Linked DNA regions of Latilactobacillus sakei subsp. sakei DSM 20017 = JCM 1157. The main gene of each other region encodes a partner of the protein of the gene in region 2 in a complex. Links are inferred from orthologs where the notes say so. Each region holds a gene or a part of one and is shown on either strand. Other genes may lie near its edges.

What was found.
Region 1: the proteins of groL (region 2) and metK are in contact, whole or in part, in a cryo-EM structure (PDB 8P4O), measured with the Escherichia coli proteins. The link is inferred for Latilactobacillus sakei subsp. sakei DSM 20017 = JCM 1157 from one-to-one orthologs.

The regions. Positions count from the first base shown.
Region 1 is NZ_AP017929.1:1,930,005-1,936,613, forward strand. What follows is about bases 3,462-6,318. They hold metK (methionine adenosyltransferase), read right to left. Parts: upstream 5,562-6,318; coding sequence 4,362-5,561; downstream 3,462-4,361. Other genes in these bases: LEUCM_RS09735 (hypothetical protein), read left to right, coding at 5,709-6,318. In the rest of the region: LEUCM_RS09710 (AI-2E family transporter), read right to left, coding at 55-1,194; LEUCM_RS09715 (PTS glucitol/sorbitol transporter subunit IIA), read right to left, coding at 1,210-1,599; LEUCM_RS09720 (lactonase family protein), read left to right, coding at 1,748-2,773; more of LEUCM_RS09735, read left to right, coding at 6,319-6,452. UniProt on the Escherichia coli protein: Catalyzes the formation of S-adenosylmethionine (AdoMet) from methionine and ATP.
Region 2 is NZ_AP017929.1:115,032-125,651, forward strand. The notes cover bases 3,784-6,616. They hold groL (chaperonin GroEL), read right to left. Parts: upstream 6,097-6,616; coding sequence 4,471-6,096; downstream 3,784-4,470. Other genes in these bases: groES (co-chaperone GroES), read right to left, coding at 6,150-6,434; LEUCM_RS00705 (CPBP family intramembrane glutamic endopeptidase), read left to right, coding at 6,606-6,616. Also shown: LEUCM_RS00680 (IS30-like element ISLpl1 family transposase), read left to right, coding at 430-1,359; potassium transporter KimA, read right to left, coding at 1,888-3,717; more of LEUCM_RS00705, read left to right, coding at 6,617-7,238; LEUCM_RS00710 (redox-sensing transcriptional repressor Rex), read right to left, coding at 7,287-7,934; LEUCM_RS00715 (ABC-F family ATP-binding cassette domain-containing protein), read left to right, coding at 8,132-10,078; LEUCM_RS00720 (YccF domain-containing protein), read right to left, coding at 10,118-10,480; LEUCM_RS00725 (PTS sugar transporter subunit IIB), read right to left, coding at 10,580-10,620.

The DNA.
Region 1 (6,609 bases), 1.8 Mb from region 2 along the record:
CGTGGACAAAAATTAATTTGTCCACGCCTTTTTAATTACCATTAGCATACTTCTTTATTCGTATAAGCCTGATACCTTTTTAAACCATTCAAATAAGTGTGTCACCAGGATTTTAATAATCGCATAAACCGGAATACCGACAATGACGCCAACTAATCCGAATAGCTTACCGGAGGCCAATAAGACGATAATCGTCGTGACTGGATACATCGACATCTTGCTGCCAAGGACTAACGGCGAGACTACCCGCCCTTCTAAGGTTTGCTCAACGGCAAAAACCAACAAGACTTTGATTAGCAGAATTGGTGAGATAAAAGCCGCAATAACGACCGATGGCACCAACGCTAGGAATGACCCCAAGTATGGAATCAAGTTTAACAGCCCTGCTAAAATCCCTAACGTCAATCCATATTTCATCCCAACAATCCAATAACCAATCGTAAACATCACTGCTACCCAAAAGGCAACCGTTAACTGGCCCCGAATATATTGACTGACTTGACCATTAATTTCTTCCAAGACCTGACTGGTGGTTTCCCGAATTCTAACGGGGAAGAATTTAACAAGGTAGCCTTTTAAACGATGACCGTCTTTTAACATGAAAAAGAGAATAAATGGCATCGTCACAATTGCGATTACAATATTTGTCACAACCCCGACGGCTGTCCCGATATGAGTCACAGTCGATGTTAACATCTTATTCACTTTCCCTGATAAGTTGCTTAACATATCGGTATTAATATCGTCCAATTGCTTTTGCAACGACTTAAAACTGGGATCATTAAACCAACTCATCGTCTGCTTTTGAATATTCGCCCAATACGATGGCCATTGTTTAATTAAACTCGTTGTTTGCGATTGGATAATGGGGATAATCGTTGCGACACCCCAGGCCAATAACGCCACAATCACAATAAAAATTAAGGTAATTGATAGTACTCGGTTAAGATGCCAACGATGCTCTAACCAATCAATTAGCGGATTAATCAGATAATAAAGAACCGCCGCGATAATAATCGGTAAGCCAACAATCAACATCAATTGCTGAATCGGCTCCAATAACCACGCTAATTTAGTTGCCAATAAAATAATCAGCAAAACTAGAAAAACATTTAACAAAATTACTGGTAATTTCTTATTTAAAAACCACTTAAAAAACCAAGATTGTTCCTTCGTTTGTTTACGATCAGCCACGTGCCCACCTATTTCCTACATAGTTTCTTGATACTGGATTAGCGTCCCCACTTTAAAATCGGGTTTACCTTGTAAACTAGCATCTTTAGGTGTTAAGTAAAGGCCACTTTGAAGTTGATCTTCTTCTGGTGCTGAATCAAAGATCAACGCAACATGCCCAATATTATTGAGATTTTCATTAACAAGTGCCCCAACATAAGTGACTTGATAGTGTTGTCCATCAATCACAACGATTGACTGGGTTGTCATCGTAAGTCGTTCAGATTGATTAGCCGTCGTAAAACGTTGAATGAGGGCGACTGCCTTAATCGCTGGTGTTGCTTGTTCGTTAAATAAAATAACCAGTGGTTCGGCGGCATCAATTGCTTGGGCCCCGATTGCCACGATCTCTGCTTGCATTATCATCACTGAATCTCCTCGTATTTAAGATACTCTCATTGTAGCATATTCTACTTAAACTTAACGTTTTCAAACGCCTTTTGGGTGATTAATTAAACCGTTTTCGCATGAATATGCTATACTCAAATAGTATTTGATGAAGGGAGTCTATTTTATGACTGAAGAAGTTTTAATTGGGGGTTATACCCGTCGAATTGGTAAGGGCATTTATCGTGGTACGCTCTCACCTGAAACCGCAACAATCACTGATATTAAACCTTATATCACTTTAGATAACGCCTCATATTTGGCTATTTCCAAACAACAAATTTTATATACCGTGGTTAAAGAAGGCGAGCAAGGTGGCATTGCTGCTTATGATATTTCTGGCACAACACCGGTTTATTTAAACGCCGTCTTAGCTGCTGGTGCACCACCAGCATACGTGGCTGTTGATGAGACACGTCAATTGGTCTACGCTGCTAATTACCATAAAGGCGAAATTCTGGTTTATGCCATTCAAAATGATGGCCACCTCGTATTAGCCAACACGGTCCAACACACTGGTCATGGTCCTCGTCCAGAACAAGCAAGCGCCCACGTTCATTATACCGACCTCACACCAGATAATCGGTTAGCTGTCTGTGATTTGGGCACCGATGAACTAACAACTTATACAATTGCTGACAATGGCGACTTAACTAAAACAGCAACTTACCATAGTGAACCTGGTTTTGGAACTCGACACCTCGTTTTTCATCCTAATCACCAAGTCGCTTATCTTTTAGGCGAACTTTCAAGTGAAGTCACTGTTCTCAACTATGATGCCAATACTGGTGAATTTACAGCCGTTGAAACTTATTCAATGTTGCCAGATGATTGGCACGAAGCTAATGGTGGTGCGGCAATCCGTATTTCACAAGACGGCCAATTCCTATACGCCTCAAATCGCGGCTATAATTCTATCGTGGTCTACCGTATTAGCGCAGATGGTCAACAACTCACAACGATTCAACAAATGTCAACGGATGGTGAATTCCCTCGTGACTTCAACCTCTCCGCTAACGATCAATTTCTCTTTGCCGTTAATCAAAATAGCGATAATGGTACGCTCTATCACCGAGACGCTCAAACTGGTTTATTAACCCCTTGTCAAAAAGGATTAGAGACCCCAGAAGGCGTTTGTGTGCTATTCAGATAATAAAAAAAAGATTGGCCAACTGGCCAATCTTTTTTTATTGTTTCTGACGACGATCTGATAAATTAATCCACATTGCGACTAAAATTAAGACGATTGAAGCAAAGTAGATATAATGCAAACCATTATATAGAATATGCCGTAAATCTGGTAATAAGTTTTGTGGTAATTTAGCAGCCGTTTCCGGATTAATTAATTCATTAAGCATATTTTGATTCAAGCGTGAATCACCACTAATCCCTTTGGCCAATTGACGGTTTAAAATAATCCCGTAAACTGACACCATCAATGTTTGCCCCAATGTTCGGCTCAGCGTATTAAATGAAGTTGCGACCCCCACTTTATCCGAACCCGCAACACTCTGTGACGTAACGGTGGTCGTTGTAATGATCATTCCAAAGCCAATCCCTAAACAAGCGGCGACCATTAAGAAGAACCAAAATGGCGTTGTTTGTGGCACGAGTGCTAAGACAATACTGCCACCAAGTAGAATTGCCAAACTTCCCATTAAAATCCGTTGTGGTGCATGTTTCACTAATAACTGGCCTGCCCACAATGAAGCGAAGATCCACATGATTGAACTAGGTGTCACCACGAAGCCCCCCATTGAAGCTTTCAAGCCCAGAATACCTTGCATCCACATTGGCATGTAAACTTCAAAGCCAATCAAGAAACCACTGACTAAAGCGGCGACCGCATTTTGAACCACGAAGGTCCGGTTTTTAAATAATGATAATGAGATAATAGGGTCTTGTGCTTTCTTTTCAACGCGTACGAATAAGATGAAAGCAACGACGGCAATCACGAGTGCTGGTACTAATAAGCCCCATGACAAGTGTGTTTCACCCATTAATTGGAAGCCGTATAAGAGGCCTAAAAGTGCCATCATCAGCCAGAAGCTACCCCAGTAGTCGATTGGTTGATCGCTCGTTCGTTTTTCTTCTTGTAGGAAATACCAAATTAAGCCAATGGTAATTAACCCGATTGGGACATTGATGAAGAAAATCCAATGCCACGTTAACTTATCAACGATAAAGCCACCTAAAAGTGGCGCAATAATTGAGGCAATCCCCCATGCAGAACCGTTAAAACCAAGGACTTTTGCCCGTTTTTCAATCGGATAGATATCAGCAATGATGGTGAAAGATACTGGCATAATTGCACCAGCCCCTAAGCCTTGTATTGCCCGGGAAATGATTAATGTTTCCATATGATTTGATAACCCACATAAGGATGAGCCAATCACGAATAACACTAACCCAAAATAAAAATTGGTTTCCGGCCAATCCGATCGGCCATCTTCCCATAGATGGGCGTCATCATCGCGTTTGTTAATAAATAAATTGAGAACACCCAATTCATCAAGCGCATACCGTGTAAGTTGCTAATGATTGTTGGCATCGCCGTTGAAACGATTGTCCCTTCAATTGCAGTCATAAACGTCGCGACAAACAACGCGATCGTTACTAATAATACATTTGTCTTTCTCTTCTCCATTACACCATTCTCCTCTTAATTCTAGGCATAAAAAGAGACCTTTCTTAGCTTAAATAAGTTAAGGAAAGGCCGCCTCTTTTACTCGATTGACTTCTTAGTGATTTAGCTTTGCGATACTTGCTTTTAAAGCATCAACTTTATCTAATCGTTCCCAAGAAAGGTCAACATCTGTACGCCCAAAGTGCCCATAAGCAGCTGTCTGCTCATAAATAGGTCTTTGTAAATCTAGCATTTTAATAATCCCAGCAGGTCGTAAGTCAAAGTTCTCACGAATTGCAGTTTGAATTGCTTCTTCACTCACTGTACCAGTTTCAAAAGTATTTACTGAAACGGATACCGGTTGTGCCACACCAATTGCGTAGGCTAGTTGCACTTCACATTTACGTGCTAAACCAGCGGCAACAATATTCTTAGCAATATAACGGGCTGCATAACTAGCAGAACGATCAACCTTAGTTGCGTCCTTACCAGAGAATGCACCGCCACCATGACGGGCATAACCACCATAAGTATCCACAATAATCTTCCGACCAGTTAAACCGGAATCCCCTTGTGGCCCACCAATGACGAAGCGACCAGTTGGATTAATGAAGTATTTTGTCTTATCATCCAAATATTCAGCAGGAATGACAGTTTTAATAACTTGTTCTAGCATGTCCTTTTGAATGGTTTCTAAAGTAACATCCTCATCGTGTTGTGTACTAATGACGACGGTATCAACACGTTTTGGTTGTTCGTTTTCATCATATTCAACAGTGACTTGTGCTTTTGCGTCTGGTCGTAGATAAGTTAACTGACCACTCTTACGTAGTTCAGCGACCTTACGCATCAAGCGATGTGATAAAGCGATTGGTAATGGCATTAATTCAGGTGTTTGATCGACAGCAAAGCCAAACATTAACCCCTGATCCCCTGCACCAATCTTATCGAGCGGATCTTCATCCTTCTCACGTGATTCAAGTGAATCATCGACACCTTGTGCAATATCTGGTGATTGTTCATCAAGTGCTACAATCACGGCACAATTGTCGCCATCAAAACCGTATTGGCCATCACGATAACCAATCTTCTTGATTGTTTCTCTGACAACCTTTTGGATATCAACGTAAGCCGTTGTTGAAATTTCACCTACGACTAATACTAATCCAGTTGTAACAGTTGTCTCACAAGCAACACGGGCTTGTGGATCTTGTTCTAACATCGCATCTAAGATGGCATCACTAATTTGATCCGCAATCTTATCTGGATGGCCTTCAGAAACGGATTCCGAAGTAAATAAATGTCTTTCTTGCATTTCTATGTTTCCCCCTATATATGTGTCGGTTACAAGGCCTCTTCACGGTGTGTGAATCCTATCGGGAACTTCTTATAACTCTACTACCTTAGCATAAATCACGACATATTTCAAAAGCCATTGACCTTCTTTTCAAAAAAAGTTAAGATGAAAGTCATATTATATGAAAAAGGTGTTGCTATGTTCTATCTTAGACAAAAAAAACTACCTGCTAATAATCCGCCTGCTCGGTTAATCGTATTTAACTACTTAAACCTGGGCTTAATTGTGGGATTAGCGATTCACCCTTTTCCCAAGCATCTTGATTTATACTTCATGCTAACCGCACTTTTAGGGGCATTATTAACCATTCCGCTAGTTCTTTCAACAACTAGTAAGCTAAAGCGTTCATTAGCCGCTAGCGGCCTGCTAATTGCGTTGATCATTAGTCTAATTGTTGGTCGTCATTCACTCATTTGGGCCGGTACTTTACTAGCGATTACCAGTTTATTGGTACTTGTGCCGTTTATCTTTCCAAAACAGTTTAACAATCATTGGTTGCGATTAGTTTGTCAGTTTTTATTAGCGCCTTACTTTTTCCTGGCAACTTTGATTTTCAATGGCATTCATTTCTTACCTGAAGCCTTGCTCGTCAAGATTGGTCTCTTCTTAGGGTTAATTTTCCTTTTTGAACTGATTCCAACTAATAAGATGCTCACCGTTGTTGGTGACTGCCTCTGGTTAATCACCGTTCTTTTGATCATTGCGACTAAAATCATCGTAGGCTGGCAATTATTGCCTTTTATTATTGCTCAACTATTGTTGCTAGCAACGCAACTGGGTTTCATTAAAAATAATACTTATTTACATGAGCTTTATTATCTCATTTTTATTACTGGTTTATTTCTATAAGTCCTTAAAAGCAGCCTAGACTGGCTGTTTTTTATAGCCTGATTTATCTTTTTAAACGCACAAAAAAAGCATCGGTCGTTTATAACGACTGATGCTTTTAACCGTCTTTTTGACGGTCACAACGGGACTCGAACCCGTGATCTCCTGCGTGACAGGC
Region 2 (10,620 bases):
GCGTTGCGTCATAAACCGTGAAATGATTTTTTCGCGTTTCACACCAAGAATCCCGTTATAAGGACCTGTCATCCCGGCGTCTGTCAACACTGCCGTTCCGTCTGGTAAAACACGTGCATCATTTGTTTGCACATGCGTATGCGTTCCAACTAACGCTGAAATCCGACCATCTAAATACCAAGCTAAGGCCAATTTTTCACTCGTTGTTTCGGCATGAAAATCGACAAAAATACAATTGGTTTCCTTGCTGACTTGGGCCACCATGTCATCTAACATTGCAAATGGATCTTCCAACAATTCGCCCATCAATGCTCGGCCTTGTAGATTAATGGTAGATTGTAAAATTAATCCGAACGCTGTTCGGACAAAAAAGATCAGCTTCCTTTAAAATGGTGTTTACCACAAACCCATCTTTTAGGAGCTGATCTTTTGTCTAGTATAACCTATTCCGAACGAATTAAAATCGAAACCTTTTGTGAACTAGGGCTGTCCAATATCCAAATGGGCGTTCGGCTGAACCGATCACCGTCAACAATTTCTTATGAATTATCTCGATGTCAACCTTATCAGGCTGAATTAGCACAAACAGATGCCGAATACAAGCGATCACGATGTGGTCGGAAAACTAAGCTGAGCGATGAGTTAAAGCAAAAAATTCTCAACCATTTACGTCTAAGCTGGTCACCAGGAATGATTGCTCACGAATTTAAACTAGCTACTAAATCTATTTATAATTGGCTAAATCAGGGGAGAATTTGTTTCTCCTTGAATGATCTACCTGAACATGGCGTACGCCAACGGCGTAACGTTGACCAACGATCCAAATATAATCAATCTTTGGGGCGATCAATTGAACAGCGTCCCATGATGATTAATCAACGTAATCGCATCGGCGATTTTGAACTAGATACAGTCGTTGGTCCTCGTGGGCATAGTAAGGCAGTTTTATTAACTTTAATCGATCGCAAATCACGGTTCCTTTGGGCATACCGGTTAAAAGATCGGACGACAGCGACTGTTAATGAAGCACTAACTAAGTTCCTAACCACTTTTAATGGTCCGGTGCACAGCTTTACTGTGGACCGTGGCACTGAGTTTAGTGGGCTAGTATCACTTGAATCACAATATGGTATTAAGACCTATTACTGCCATGCTTATACGCCAGCTGAACGTGGTAGTAATGAACGCTTTAATCGGAATTTACGTTATTTTTATCCTAAAGGGACTCGTTTTGAGCACATTAGTGCTCAAGATTTAACGACGACGTTACTCCAAATTAACCAGCGACCGCTTAAAATACTCGACTGGCAAACACCGTATCAGGTTATGCTGACAAATTTGTCCAAAAATTCGGATTAAATTTGCAATCTACCTAATGACAGCTAATTTAGCCTGATTGACGTTAATCATCGTCATACCTTGACCTGGTGTTCCCGTAGGAAAATTAGCTGGTCGCACTAACTTTTTGGCATCATCAATGAAGTCCAAAATATCCCGTTTGTTCCAAGTATGATTGCCCATCGTAATGGCATCCGCACCGGCTTGCAATAAGTTCTTGTAATCCTTTTGTGTCATTCCCTTGCCATCAGCGATATTTTCGCCATTGATTATGGTAACCTGTGGTTTATATTGTTGTTTCAAAAGTGGTAAATACTCGTTCACCATTTTTTGTCCCATTGTGCCAACTGTGTCACCAATAAATAATATTCGCATGTCGCGCCCCTTAATGTTGTGTACTAACTTTAATAGCTTCTATTGTAGCAATTTTTACCATGAATAAAAAGTTTTGCCGGTGCTTAATGAAACAAAAAAACTTGCACTAAACTAAAACAGTCTAGGGCAAGTTTTTTGTTAATGCTCAGTTGCTAACCGCAACCAAAAGCACTTCTAATGTTTCAAGTGGTAACTGTATGTTGAGATAATGATGTTTTCACGGCTGGCAAAAGCTGTTCTTAAGCGTAAACTTGATTGGTTATGCAAAATATTTTGCCATGGTTTTCTTGGCACAAATTGTGGTACCAAGACCGTTGTCGTGAAGTTTCGTTTTTGGGCATTCTTGCTAACAATATCCACAAAACGAACAATTGGTTTTTGAATTGAACGGTATGATGAATGCACATCGACAAAGCGGACGTTCGGGAAATCAGCCTTAAATTCAGCTTGAATTTCACGTTCTTTTTCCGGATTTTCATCTGTCGACACGTGCATTGCAATGACGTAATCACCGATTGATTGTGCGTAATCAAGCGCCCCGCGGGTAACTTGAGTCACGTTGCTGACCAAGACAATAACGGTTGAGCCATCATAATCATGTAAGACAGCTTCGTTGGCACTTACTCGTAATTGACGTGCAACCTTCTTATAGTGATCATGAATCTTATAGAAAATCCAGATCATAATTGGCATGATGATGAAGAATGGCCAGATATCAGGTAAACGATAAACGAATAAGATAATTAAAATGGCAAATGAAATCAAGGCACCAACAAAGTTAGCGATTGATTTGCCAAACCAATTCTTAGGCCGTTCAACCCACCACTTACGCAACATCCCTGATTGAGAAAGCGTAAATGGAATGAACACCCCAACGGCGTATAACGGAATCAAACGTGATGTGTCACCGTTAAAGATGAAGATCAACGCCATTGAACCGATTGCCAATGTGATAATCCCGTTTGAGTAACCCAAACGATCGCCACGATCCATATACATATGTGGCATATATTTATCTTTTGCTAAGTTATAAGCCAACACTGGGAATGCTGAGAAACCAGTATTAGCGGCAACAGCTAAAATGAAGGCCGTTGCGAATTGAACGATATAGAAGAAGAACCCTTTACCAAAAGTATGTTGTGCAACTTGTGATAAGACCGTTACTTTTTCCATTGGCACAATGCCGTACCAGTAGTTCAAGAATGTGATGCCGGCAAAGAAGAACCCTAAGATAGCGGCCATGATTGCCAATGTTTCAGCAGCATTTGTGGCCCGTGGTTTCTTGAAGAACGGTACCGCATTACTGATTGCTTCAACCCCGGTTAATGAAGATGAACCAGATGAGAAAGCTCTAAAGATCAATGCCATTGAAATCCCTGGTACAACGGCCCCAACTGTTGCTGTTGCGTGGAATGGAATCGCACCTGTGAAAATTTTGTAACATCCGACGATAATCATCAAGGTCATCATCAAGACGAATAAGTAAACTGGCACCATTAAGAACGACGCTGATTCGCGCATCCCACGGAGATTCATCGCCATTAAAATAATCACGATGACAAAGGAAATCCCTACCTGGTGCCCGTACATTGCCGGAATTGCCGAGGTAATCGCCTCAGCACCAGCCGAAATACTAACCGCAACTGTTAACATGTAATCCACAAGCAGTGAACCACCTGCGACTAAACCCGCATTCTTACCCAAGTTTTCACTTGAAACGACATAGGCGCCACCACCACCTGGATAGGCGTGGATAACTTGCCGATAAGAAAGGGTTAAAGAAATCAATAACACCAATACGAACGCTGCAATTGGAATTGAATACCAAATTGCTGCTGCAGAAAGCGTTGTTAAAACAACAACGATTTCTTCGGTTCCGTATGCAACTGATGACAAAGCATCAGAAGACAACATTGCCAAGGCCTTGAAGCGCCCTAATTTCTGGTTACCTTCATCGGAAGACTTTAATGGTTTCCCGATGAAAATCCGTTTTAGTTGTTGCATTGCAATATAACTCCTTTAATTAATCGTATTTCTATACATAAAAAGCCCTCATGTGATAATCGCCTGTTACCATTTCACACGGTGACTTTTGAATATAATATCCTACTTAAAAATAATTGCTGTTTTTTCGAACAAAAGGTATTCTACTATATCTGACACTAAAATACTACAAGAATTTAACTTAGGTACCTATCTATTCTAACCATCATTGACCGTTAGTTATAGCGTCGATTAGCTAAATAAAATCTATTTCGACGGGCGCCTTGCATTCATTATAAGCTAAAAAATGATAATAACCAGCGTTAATTTTGAAAACGACAGAAAAAAAGGCCATCCCCAGTAAAATGCTGGGGATGGCCTTGGTTGGACGTACTGCTTTAACGTGTTTTTTGGTTGCAACAACCTCCGCTTAATCTAAAATTGGCAGTAATCCTAAGCCCAAGATTACTGCCAATTTTGTATTAATGCTCAGTTGCTACCCGCAACCAAACACACTTCTTTCTTTAACGTGCTTTTTGAAACTGATTCCTGCGCCTAACTACAAAATGAGCGTTATGGCAAGACCCGCCATAACGCTCATTTTTAGGTTAATGCTCAGAATCAACCCGTTTCAAACGCACTTCTTTTATTAACGTGCTCTTCGAGCAGCCTTTTCCGGTTAACTGCAAAACGGGCATCATGGCAAAGACCGCCATAATGCCCGTTTTACTGTTAATCCTCAAAGCCTGACCAACTCGAGTCACACTTCTTTAATTACATCATGCCACCCATTGCTGATGGGTCCATGCCTGCTGCTGGTGCTGGGTTGTCTTCTGGTTTGTCAGCAACCACTGCTTCAGTTGTTAACATTAGAGCAGCAACACTAGCTGCGTTTTGTAATGCTGAGCGTGTTACCTTAGTTGGATCTAAGATACCCGCTTCAATCATATTTTCCCAGTTGCCGTTTGCTGCATTGTAGCCAACTTCAACAGGTTGTGATTTTACTTTTTCAACAATGACTGAGCCTTCAAGACCAGCGTTTGTTGCGATTTGACGAACAGGTTCTTCTAATGCACGAAGCACAATGTTAATCCCTGTTTGAACGTCGCCTTCTTCTTCAAGAGTGGCAACACTTTCGATGACATCGATTAATGCTGTCCCACCACCGGCAACGTAGCCTTCTTCAACAGCTGCACGCGTTGCATTTAAGGCATCTTCAATCCGATATTTTTGTTCTTTCAATTCTGTTTCTGTGGCAGCACCAACCTTGATCACTGCAACACCACCAGCTAATTTAGCTAAGCGTTCTTGTAATTTTTCACGGTCAAAGTCTGATGTTGTTTCAGCAATTTGTTTCTTGATGTTTTCAACACGTTCTGCGATAGCTGATTTGCTACCAGCACCTTCAACGATTGTTGTATCGTCTTTTGTAACAGTTACCTTACCAGCTGTCCCTAATTGATCGATTGTTGTTTCTTTCAATTCTAGACCAAGGTCACTTGTAATCACTGTGGCACCTGTTAATGTCGCAATGTCTTCTAATTGTTCCTTACGACGATCGCCAAAACCAGGGGCCTTAACAGCAACCACGTTGAATGTCCCACGAATCTTGTTCAAGACAAGTGTTGGTAATGCTTCGCCATCAACATCATCGGCAATGATTAATAAGGCTTTACCTTCTTGCACGATTGATTGTAGAAGTGGTAAAACATCTTGAATATTTGAAATCTTCTTATCTGTAATCAAAATGTATGGGTTGTCTAAGTCAGCTTCCATCTTGTCGTTGTCAGTCACCATGTATTGTGACAAGTAACCACGATCAAATTGCATCCCTTCAACAACGCTTAATTCAGTATCAATCCCTTTTGATTCTTCAACTGTGATGACACCGTCGTTACCCACTTTTTCCATGGCATCAGCAATTAAACGACCAGTTTCTTCGTTAGCTGATGAAACAGCAGCAACTTGGGCAATCGCATCTTTGCTTTCAACTTTGTGTGAAATTTCGTGTAACTTCTTAACAGCTTCTTTAGTCGCTAATTCAATCCCACGACGGATACCAACTGGGTTAGCACCGGCTGTCACATTCTTCATCCCTTCGCGAATAATTGCTTGGGCTAAAACAGTAGCGGTTGTTGTACCGTCACCGGCGATGTCGTTCGTTTTTGAAGCAACTTCAGAAACTAATTTGGCACCCATATTTTCAAAATGATCTTCTAATTCGATTGCTTTAGCGATTGTCACACCATCGTTAGTGATTTCTGGTGAACCGTAAGCTTTTTCCAAAACAACGTTGCGGCCTTTTGGTCCTAATGTTGTCTTAACAGTGTTAGCTAATTGATCAACACCTGCTAACATTTTTGAACGTGCGTCTTCTGAAAATTTAAGTTCTTTTGCCATAGTTATTTCACCTCAAAAAAATTTTTTAGTTTGTTTTTAAACGTTTCAGTTTATTATTCAATAATGGCGATAATGTCTTTTGCGTGTAATACCAAATATTGTTGGCCTTCGTATTCAACTTCTGAACCAGCATATTTATCGTAAATGACTTCATCATTTTCTTTGACATCAAGTGGGATTCGCTGACCGTCACTGGTCATTGCGCCGGCACCAACGGCAACGACTTTACCAGTTTGTGGTTTTTGTTTGGCGTTACTTGCAATGACAATGCCACCTACTGTTTGTTCTGCTTCGTCTTTAACGGCGATCACTACGCGATCTTCTAATGGTTTTAACACTTAAAATCCCTCCATCACTTTTTCTTTTTTAGCACTCTAAACACTCAAGTGCTAATCACATTTTTTATCATAGCATTTTTTCAGAACATTGCAAGTATTTTGCTATCCCCTTTTGCATTTTAGTAGTCAATGCGCTACGCTATGGTCACATCAACTTTCAGGAGCGTAATCATGACTCAAAGCCAACAAAATTTTAGGCTGATTATCAGCTATCTCATCATTTTATTAATCCCGAGTGCCCTCGTCCGCTTTTTTGGCCTGTCGGATCAATTCTATTTATTCACCACAATCACGGACAGCCTCGGCGCACTTTTATTACTCTATTTTAATTATCGGGGTCCCAAAAATAGTCTTGAGAAACACCCCTTGCCGCTTAAGAAAGCCATCATCTGGGGCATTAGTGGTATTTTACTCGCGTTAATCGTCCAAATTATCGCTGGTTCAATTGATCATCTACTCTTTAAAAATAGTACGCAATCACTCAATACGCTCACTCTCATGACGGCCCTCAAAGCCCAACCGTGGTTGATCATTATTCTAACAATTGCTGCGCCAACAATGGAAGAACTCGTTTTTCGAAAGGCGATTTTTGGCGGTCTTAGCGGCCGCTTAAATTCGGTATTAGCCGCACTCATCTCTAGTTTATTATTTGCCGTGATTCATCAAGACAGTCATCTAATTATCTACGCGGCAATCGGCCTTTTCCTTTGTTGGCTGTATCGCAAAACGGGTTCCATTTATACAACGATTATCAGTCATGCGGGAATGAATCTCGTCGTGACGCTCTTTTATCTCAGTCATTAAAAAATAGAGCCCATTAACCGACATCACTGCTGGTTAATGAGGCTCTATTTATTTTGACGCTTCTTCTGTATTATAATTATCAAGGAAATAAATTAACGTTTGTAACTCTTTCGCTAAATCAACATTTTGAATCCGAATCGTATTCGGTACAGAAATTCGAATTGGGGTAAAGTTCATGATGCCCTTAATCCCTGCATCAACTAGTTGATCCGTTACTTTTTGAGCAACTTCGATTGGGACCGTCAAGATGACGATTTCAATTTGTTGTAACTTCAATTGTTCAACCATTTCGTCCATTGAGTAAACCGGCACACCTGTTTGGATCGTGCCAATTAATTCAGGTTTAACATCAAAAGCAGCGCTAATCCGAATATTATTCGTTTGTCTAAAGTTGTAATTTAACAAAGCATGTCCTAAATTACCGATACCGATCAAAGCAACATTCGTTAAGCGATCTTGATTCAACGTCTTCTTGAAGAAACTCAAGAGAGACTCAACATCATAGCCATAACCCCGTTTACCGAGCGCACCGAAATATGAAAAATCACGGCGAATTGTCGCACTATCGACTTTAACAGCTTCAGATAGTTCAGTTGACGAAATCTTGGTCTTACCCGAATTGTTTAAAAAGTTTAGATAACGATAATATAAAGGTAAACGCTTCGCTGTGGCTCTTGGAATTTTATTTTCAGCCATTTGGAACCTCCGTTCATTCTTTTACTTGTGAAAATATCCCTACACTATATTGAAATGATACTGAATTTTCTTGTGAAAAGCAATTAATTTACTATTTTGACTGTCTTTGCCCTAAATCTGTTATGATAGTTGAAACGGACTTTAACGATTCCTTAAAATGGTACCTTAAAAACACGACATCGAAAGGATTTTACATTGTGATATTATTACAGGTTCAACAAGTCGCCCGTCACTTTGGCGGTGACTACTTATTTAAAAATGCACAATTGGAAGTGCAAGATCACGCCCGCGTCGCCTTAGTTGGCCCTAACGGTGCTGGTAAATCAACACTTTTGAAGATGATTGCTGGCATTACGACGCCCGATGATGGTCAAATTATTCTGGGTAAAAATGTCCAAGTTGGCTACTTAGCCCAAGATAGCGGTCTTAGTTCTGAACGGAACATCTATGACGAAATGCTAACGATTTTCGAAGGCCTTCGCCAAATGGAAGCTCAGATGCATACGTTGGAACAAGCAATTGCCGATCCAGATGCTAATCGTTCAGATGAGGACTACCAAGCCCTCTTAAAACAATACGATCAGATTCAACACGACTTTTCTGAAGCAAACGGGTATGGTTACGAAGCCGAAATTCGTGGTGTATTGCACGGTTTCCAATTCCCAGAAGAAACTTTCACCAAACCAATCAGCACGCTATCTGGTGGCGAACGGTCCCGCTTAGCACTTGCTAAGCTATTACTTGAGAAAAAAGACGTCTTAATCTTGGATGAACCAACTAACCATTTGGACATTCAAACCTTAACATGGCTTGAAAATTATCTTCAAACCTATCCCGGTGCACTTTTAACCGTTTCTCATGACCGTTACTTCTTAGACAAGATTACTAAAGAAGTTTACGATATGAGTCGCCACACATTAACGCACTACACCGGCAATTACAGTCACTTCTTGACGCAAAAATCAGCCAACCTATCACTCGAATGGAAGGCTTATGAGAAACAACAAGCCGAAATCGAGAAACTCCAAACATTCGTCGACAAAAACTTAGTTCGAGCCAGCACGACTAAGCAAGCCCAAAGCCGCCGTCGTCAACTTGAAAAGATGGATAAGTTAGAACGCCCAACCAACGACGCCTCTAAAATCCACTTCCATTTTGATATCGATCAACCAAGTGGTAACGAAGTCTTGCAAGTCGTTGACGCGGCTGTTGGTTACTCAGCCGACAAAGTAATGGTCGAACCGATTAACTTTGAGGTCAACAAGCAAGAACGCTTAGCGATTATCGGACCTAATGGGATTGGTAAATCAACACTTTTAAAGAGTATCCTTCATCAAATTCCATTCTTAAAAGGTCACGAACGTGTTGGTAGCAATGTTTCTATCGGTTATTATGACCAAGAACAACGCAACCTCCACGCTAACAAAACGGTTCTTAATGAATTATGGGATGAACATCGCACCACCCCTGAAAAAGAAATCCGCACACTTTTGGGCAGCTTCTTATTCACCGGCGACGATGTTTTGAAAGTCGTTTCACAATTAAGTGGTGGCGAAAAAGCACGACTGTTACTAACTAAACTAGCCATGAACCATGATAATTTTTTGATCATGGATGAACCAACTAACCATTTAGACATCGATAGTAAGGAAGTTTTAGAACAAGCCTTACGCGAATTCGACGGCACCGTCCTCTTCATCTCCCATGACCGATATTTCATCAACCAAGTGGCAACCGGCATCATTGAACTGTCAACCACCACCGGCAGCAAGCGCTACTTAGGCGATTACGACTACTATCTCGCTAAAAAGGCTGAGGAAGAAGCCTTCGCACAAGCCGCTGAAGTGCCAGTTGAAGTCAGTGACCAACCTGTTACTGCTCAAGATAATTATAAAGCCAGCAAGGAAACACAACGGGCTCAACGGAAGTTAGAACGAGAAGTCACTGCTTTAGAAGAACAAATGGCAACACTCGAAGAACAAGCAACTGCCATTCAAGAAAAAATGACGCAAGCCGATATCATCACTAAACCATTGGTCTTGCAGGAATTACAACAAGATTTAGAAAAAGTGCAAGCAGACCTTGCTCAAACAGAAGCTGATTGGGAAGAACAAGCGATGGCACTAGAAGAATTTACTAATTAAAAACCAGAAAAAGCGCGTATCGTAGGATACGCGCTTTTTTTAGCCAACAATTTGTTTGCCAAACGGACTCAATGATAAACTTGCTAATTTAAAATGTTGATGGGCAAATGGGATGCCGACAATTGTAATTGTTAATAACAAGCCCCAGAAAATATGGTTGGCCCATAAAATAAAGCCCCCAAAGATAAACCAGACAATATTTAATAAAAAGGAGCCTGCACCACCGCTCGAAACAACTCGTGCGTTAAACGGCATTAACGTCAAACCACCAATTTTAAAACATTGTAAGCCAACTGGAATCCCCACGATTGTGACACACCACACTAAGCCGGCTAAAAACCAACCAACTGCGCTCACTAAGCCACCGAAAATCCACCAAATAATTGTGCCTAAAAGACTCATCAGCTACTCCTCCTCTACTCTTTTCTCCGATTATACAGACTTGTCCAACCCTAATCAAAAAGCCCGCCTAATTAATTAGGTGGGCTTTGTTTTTAATCATTAACCGATTAGTGCTAACGCTTGTTTCAAGACGGTTTCGC